Regions from separate parts of the Streptomyces noursei ATCC 11455 genome, predicted to be linked through region 1. Evidence: riboswitches for the same ligand, from Rfam matches in the RefSeq annotation. Region 1 holds a riboswitch; the other holds the start of a gene.
What was found. A riboswitch is a leader RNA that binds a small molecule or an ion and turns the genes downstream of it on or off. The one in region 1 is predicted to bind glycine.
Positions count from the first base shown of each region.

Region 2: it holds a riboswitch for glycine, as region 1 does, so the genes downstream of both, gcvP (aminomethyl-transferring glycine dehydrogenase) here and gcvT (glycine cleavage system aminomethyltransferase GcvT) in region 1, are expected to answer to the same signal.

Region 1 covers NZ_CP011533.1:3,284,737-3,288,131, forward strand. The annotation lists gene SNOUR_RS13575 (enhanced serine sensitivity protein SseB) at 1-646, opposite strand, end outside; gene SNOUR_RS13580 (AAA family ATPase) at 772-1,560, opposite strand; glycine riboswitch at 1,838-1,933, shown strand; glycine riboswitch at 1,934-2,051, shown strand; gene gcvT (glycine cleavage system aminomethyltransferase GcvT) at 2,085-3,203, shown strand; gene gcvH (glycine cleavage system protein GcvH) at 3,326-3,395, shown strand, end outside.
Region 2 covers NZ_CP011533.1:7,763,584-7,766,978, reverse strand. The annotation lists gene gcvP (aminomethyl-transferring glycine dehydrogenase) at 1-1,719, opposite strand, end outside; glycine riboswitch at 1,909-2,006, opposite strand; gene SNOUR_RS33110 (PRC-barrel domain-containing protein) at 2,070-2,504, shown strand; gene SNOUR_RS33105 (DNA polymerase IV) at 2,414-3,395, opposite strand, start outside.

The DNA of each region.
Region 1 (3,395 bases):
CCCCGACGAAGAGTGCCGGCGTGTCGCCCTCGACGCTGGCCAGCGCGCGGCGGGCGGTCAGCACGCATCCGGCCTCGGAGAACGCCAGGCCGGCGGCGGCCAGGAAGTCCACCGGCTCGTCCTGCCAGTCCGGTTCGAAGAGCCGCACCCGGGCGCCGCCGCCCTGCGGGCCGTCCAGTTCGGTCCGTCCGGCACGACACATTTCGGCCACCGCGGGCGGCGGCAGCGGGACGCCGACGGTGCCGTCCGGATTGACCGCGATGCCCAGCAGCGGCGGCAGCCCGCGGGCGAACTCCCGGGCGGGCGCGACGGTGTACGACATGTGCGGCCCGACGACCCGCAGGAACTCCTGCTCGGAGCTGAAGACCGGAACGTAGGCGGCGCCGCCGAGCTCGACGGTCGGCAGGTCCAGGCCGGCCGCGCCGAAGCCGGCGCTCTCCGGGCCGCCGCTCTCGGGCAGCGGCACCCACACCCGGCTGCGGCCCAGCACCTCGACGATCCGGCCACCGGCCTCGGGGTGCCCGACCGACGCGGCCAGCACCTCCTCCAGCTCGTTGGCCGGCCAGGCCAACTGCGGTATCCCCGCGTCCGGGACGTGCCCCGGCACCGGACCACCGTGCTGCGGGTAATTGTCCGGATAGTTCATCTCACCCACCCATTACTGGCCGCGCTGCCCGGCCCCTGACCCTGGGGGCGGGTCCATGGGCCCGCCCCGGTGGGTCAGACCCTAACGGGCCCGGGCCCCTCCGGCGGACCGGGCCCCGCCCTGATCTACCGGACGGTCCCCGAGGGCCGTTCCCCGTAGCCGGTGGCGTCCGCGGCGGGCGCACCAGCGGGGCGGACGCGGGCGGTGAACGTGACGCGCTCCAGGACCCCGGCGGCGGACCGGTCCAGCAGCACCGCGGAGCGGAAGCCCGCGGGCAGCCGGGCCTCCTCGGCGCGGGCGACCAGCCGGCGCACCGCCCGGCGGTGCCGGGCGAAGGCGTACCGCGACACCCCGCGGCCGCGCGCCCGTTGGCCGCCCAGCGCCGTCCCGGGCGGCACGTCGAGCAGCACCAGGTGCAGGCCCCGGCCGTCGCGCCGGGCCGTCCGGACGAGCCAACGGCGCACCCACGCCAGCGTCCCGCAGTCGTGCACCACCACGCTGCCGCCGGAGCGCAGCGCCCGGCGCAGGGCGCGATAGTGCGCGGCCCGGACCAGCGGGCGGTAGAGCGCGTACGGCAGGTGCCGCAGCCGGCCCCGCTCCCAACGCTCCCGGCTGTCCTGGGAGTCGATGCGGTACACCGGGTCACCGCGGCCGTCGAGCGTCGGCAGCACCCGCTGCATCAGGGTGCTCTTGCCGCTGCCGGGCAGGCCGGAGACCACGATCAGATCGCCGGGTGCGAAGCGGAGCGCGGTGCGGGGGGCGCGGGCGCCGTCGCGGAGGTCGGTGATCCGGACCCGGTCGGGGCGGGCGGTGGGGCGCGGGCGGCGCGCCGCCCGGGGCCCGGCAGGCGCGGGCTCGGGCGCGGGCCCGGGTGCCGTCCCCGCCGTCGTCGCGTATGCCGCTTCGCTGTGCACCGTGATCGCCCCTCCCCGTCGGCTCAGGCCGGGTTCGGGACCCGACCTGCCCGCAGAGTGTCAAGAAAAGGTAATGGGCAGCAAGGCGACGGCGTCCGGCGCCACCGGATCCGGCGGTCCGCGGGCGGGTCCCGGATCCGGGCCGCGGTGCGGGTGGGCGGGGACGGGATGCCGGCCGGGGCTCCTGTATCCGGCGATCCCGTGTAATGATGTGGCCGCCACGGGCACACCGGAAGGTCACTCGTGCAACAGCCAGCCCAACTCCATACCGGCCGCTTGAATCCGCGCGGGAGAGTCCCCGGCCGCCACGGCGGGGCGCCGAAGGAGCAAGTCCTCCCTTGAATCTCTCAGGCCCCTATACCGCGCGGGCGAGGCAGATCTGAAAAGCGAGCCACTGCCTGGCTGAAGGGGCGGCTCCACCCAAGGTGCAAACCGGGCCCGTTCGTGGGCTCCCGGTGAACCTCTCAGGTTCCGATGACAGATGGGGAGACCGTCTTGTCACCCATGCCTGGGAGCCCGGAACGATGACTGAAGCCCCCCGCCGTACCGCGCTGGATGCCACGCACCGCGCGCTCGGCGCGACCATGACCGACTTCGCCGGCTGGGACATGCCGCTGCGCTACAGCAGCGAACGCGAGGAGCATGTCGCGGTCCGCACCCGTGCCGGCCTGTTCGACCTCTCCCACATGGGCGAGATCACCGTCACCGGTCCGCAGGCCGGCGCGCTGCTGGACCACGCGCTGGTCGGCAACATCGGCGCCCTGAAGGTCGGGCGGGCCCGCTACACGATGATCTGCGCCGCCGACGGCGGCATCCTCGACGACCTGATCGTCTACCGCCTCGACGAGCGGGAGTTCATGGTCGTCGCCAACGCCTCCAACGCCCAGGTGGTGCTGGACGCGCTGGCCGCGCGGCAGGCGGGCTTCGACGCCGCGGTCCGCGACGACCGGGACGCCTATGCGCTGGTCGCGGTGCAGGGCCCGGAGTCCCCCGGCATCCTCAAGAAGCTCACCGACGCCGACCTGGACGGGCTGAAGTACTACGCCGGCCTGCCCGGCACGGTCGCCGGCGTGCAGGCGCTGATCGCCCGGACCGGGTACACCGGCGAGGACGGCTTCGAGCTGTTCGTCCGGCCGGCCGACGCGGTCGCGGTGTGGGAGGCGCTGACCGAGGCGGGCCGGGACGTCGGACTGGTCCCGTGCGGACTGTCCTGCCGCGACACCCTGCGCCTGGAGGCGGGTATGCCGCTGTACGGGCACGAGCTGACGACCGCGCTCACCCCCTTCGACGCGGGCCTGGGCCGGGTCGTGAAGTTCGAGAAGGAGGGCGACTTCGTCGGGCGCGCGGCGCTTGAAGGGGCCGCGGAGCGCGCCGAGCAGAACCCGCCGCGCAAGCTGGTGGGTCTGGTCGCCGAGGGGCGCCGGGTGCCGCGCGCCGGCTACCCGGTCGTCGCCGCCGACGGCACGGTGATCGGCGAGGTCACCTCGGGGGCGCCCTCCCCGACCCTCGGCAAGCCGATCGCCATGGCGTACGTCGACGCCGAGTACGCCGCGCCGGGCGCGGAGGGCGTCCGGGTGGACATCCGCGGCACGCACGAGCCGTACGAGGTCGTCGCGCTGCCCTTCTACAAGCGGCAGAAGTAGCCGACGGCGCCGGCGAGTCCGCGGTGCCCGTCGCGGACCTGCGCCGTTGCGTCCGGCACGACGTGTCTCACTGGGCAAGACCCCATTCACGATCACACCCCCGCGTACAGGAGAATCGAGCCATGGACAACCCCCAGCAGCTGCGCTACAGCAAGGAGCACGAGTGGCTGTCGGACGCCGAGGGCGGCGTCT
Region 2 (3,395 bases), 4.5 Mb from region 1:
GCCGGCGTTGGGCTGGATGGACACCTTGTCGTAGCCGGTGACCGCGGCCAGCTGCTCCTCCAGTTCCTGGATGAGCGTGAGGTAGCCCTGGGCCTGGTCTGCGGGGGCGAAGGGGTGCAGCTGACCGAACTCGGGCCAGGTGACCGGCTCCATCTCGGTGGTGGCGTTCAGCTTCATCGTGCAGGAGCCGAGCGGGATCATGCCCCGGTCCAGCGCGTAGTCCTTGTCGGCGAGGGTGCGCAGGTAGCGCAGCATCGCGGTCTCGGAGCGGTGCTGGTGGAAGACCGGGTGGCCGAGGTAGTCGTCGGTGCGCAGCAGGGACTGCGGCAGGCTCTCCTCGACGGTCGCGTCCAGCGCTTCGATGTCGCCCTGGATGCCGAACGCGCCCCAGACGCCGGTGAGCTGGGCGCGCCCGGTGGTCTCGTCGCAGGCGATGCCGACCAGGTCGGCGTCGACCTCGCGGAGGTTGATGCCGGCCTCGCGGGCGGCGGCGACGACCTCGGCGGCCCGGCCGGGCACCCGTGCGGTCAGGGTGTCGAAGTAGACGTCGTGGACGAGCTCGACCCCGCCGGCCCGCAGGCCCGCGGCGAGGATCGTGGCGTAGCGGTGGGTGCGCCGGGCGATGGTCCGCAGCCCGTCGGGGCCGTGGTAGACGGCGTACATCCCGGCCATGACGGCGAGCAGCACCTGCGCGGTGCAGATGTTGCTGGTGGCCTTCTCGCGGCGGATGTGCTGCTCGCGGGTCTGCAGCGCCAGGCGGTATGCCTTGTTGCCGTCGGCGTCGACGGAGACGCCCACCAGACGGCCGGGCAGGCTGCGGGCGTACTGCTCGCGGACGGCCATGTAGCCGGCGTGCGGGCCTCCGAAGCCCATCGGGACGCCGAAGCGCTGGCTGGTGCCGACCGCGATGTCCGCGCCGAGCTCACCGGGCGGGGTGAGCAGCGTCAGCGCGAGCAGGTCGGCGGCGACGGTGACGATCGCGCCCAGCTCGTGCGCCCGCTCGATCACCGCGCGCGGGTCGCGCACCGCGCCGGACGCGCCCGGGTACTGGAGCAGCACACCGAAGACGCCGCGCTCGGCGATCTCCTCGGGGATGCCGTCGGACAGGTCGGCGACCACGACCTCCACACCGGTCGGTTCAGCCCGGGCCCGGATCACGGCGACGGTCTGCGGCAGACAGTCGGCGTCGACCAGGAAGACGCCCTGCTTGACCTTGCCGACCCGGCGGGAGAGCGCCATCGCCTCGGCGGCGGCGGTGCCCTCGTCCAGCAGCGACGCACCGGAGGTGGGCAGTCCGGTCAGGTCGGCGACGACGGTCTGGAAGTTCAGCAGGGCCTCCAGGCGACCCTGCGAGATCTCCGGCTGGTAGGGCGTGTAGGCCGTGTACCAGGAGGGGTTCTCCATGACGTTGCGCAGGATCACCGGCGGCGTGAAGGTGCCGTAGTAGCCGAGCCCGATCATGGGCGACAGCACCTGGTTGCGGTCGGCGAGCGCGCGCAGCTCGGCCAGGACCTCGGCCTCGGTGCGGCCCTCCGGCAGACCGAGTGCCTCGGTGCTCTTGATCACGTCGGGCACGGCGGTGGCCGTGAGTTCGTCCAGCGATCCGAAGCCGACCTGCGCGAGCATCTTCGCCTGCGCCTCGTGGTCGGGGCCGACGTGCCGCTGCTCGAACGGGATGCCCCGCTCCAGCTCGGTCAGGGAGATGCGGTGGGTGTTCATCTGCGGGGGCCTCCTGGTCAGTACGACCTACGAGGGGCACCACGGCGCTGGTGCCCGGACGGCCTCCCCCTCTGTCATCTCAACCTGAGAGCTTCACCGGTCCGCGGGCTGCGGTCCGGCTTTCACCGTCGGTGAGGAGGGGTTCCGGCATGGTGCCTGTCCGTGGCCCGCCCTGCTTTCCAGAGTGACCTCGTCCATGCGGTACGTGTGCCTGAGAGATTCCGGGGAGGATTTGCTCCTTCGGCGCCCTGGTCGCGAACGACAAAGGACTCTCCCGCATGGGGTCGACGGCCAATCGCCAGCCTACCAGCGCACCGCCGAAACGATCCTTCGAGTGGCCGGGGCATGAAATGTGCCGTTTCGTAGTGGTCACAAGGCAGTTGCGACCACGTGGAGGGACCGTGCAAACCGATATCGATCCCCGGAGCCTCATCGGCCGCAAAGCGTTCGACCGGAACGGCGCGAAAATAGGGACCGTCGACGAGGTGTACCTCGACGACGCGACGGGCGAACCGGAGTGGGCGGCCGTCCGCACCGGCCTGTTCAGCCGGGATGCGTTCGTCCCCTTGGAACCGAGCAAGATGGTCGGCGACAGCCTGCACATCCCCTACGACCGGAAGCTGATCAAGGACGCCCCGGACTTCGGCGTCGGCCGGCACCTCTCCCCCGAGCAGGAGCTCCAGCTCTACCACCACTACCGCCTGGATATCTCCTCACCGGCCTCCGACTCCGCCTCGCCCGCCGGCGACACCGACTTCGGGCGGATCGCCGGCGCGGACGACTGATCCGGCCCGCCGATCAGCGGCAGGGGCTCGCCCGGCCGCAGCGCCGGATCGTCGACGGTGAAGGTCCGCACCCGCCCCGGTGCGGACCATGGCGTCTCGAACCGTACGGTCACCCTCCCCAGGCCACTGCCCTGCACCCACCCGGCGCCGAACTCCTCGTGGACCACGTCCAGCCCCGGATACCAGCGCCGCGGCAGCTCCACGCCGGCCTCCGGCTCGCCCGCCGCCTCCTCGGCCGGCTCCGCGGCCCCGCCCGCCGCCTGCTCCTCGGCCTCCCGCTCCGTGGCCAGCTGGGCGAAGAGGTCCTCCTGCGTGAAGTCGGCCAGCCCGGTCACCCCCACGCCCAGCAGCCGCACCCCGCCCGTGGTGTCCACCGTCTCCAGCAGCCGCACCGCGGCCTCCCGGACGACGGCCGGGTCGTCGGTGGGCCCGCGCAGCGTCTCGGACCGGGTCAGCGTCGAGAAGTCGTAGTTCCGGACCTTGATCACCACCGTGCGCCCGGACCGCCCGGCCGCCCGCAGCCGCCCCACGCACCGGTCGGCCAGCCTCAGCACCTCGTTCCGCACCCGCGTCCGGTCGGTCAGATCGACCTCGAAGGTGTCCTCCACCGACACCGACTTCGCGTCCCGCTCGGCCACCACCGGCCGGTCGTCCTGCCCCAGCGCCATCGCGTACAGCCCGGTGCCGTGCGCCTTGCCCAGCAGCCGCACCAGCTCCGCCTCGCCGGCCTCCGCGGTCTCCGCGACGGTGTGGATCCCGGCCCGGCGCAGCGTCTCGGCCGTCGCCGGCCCGACCCCGGGCAGCGTCCGCACCGGCATCGGCCCGAGCAGCTCCCGCTCGGTGCCGGGCTCGATCACCACCAGGCCGTCCGGTTTCGCCGCCTCGGACGCG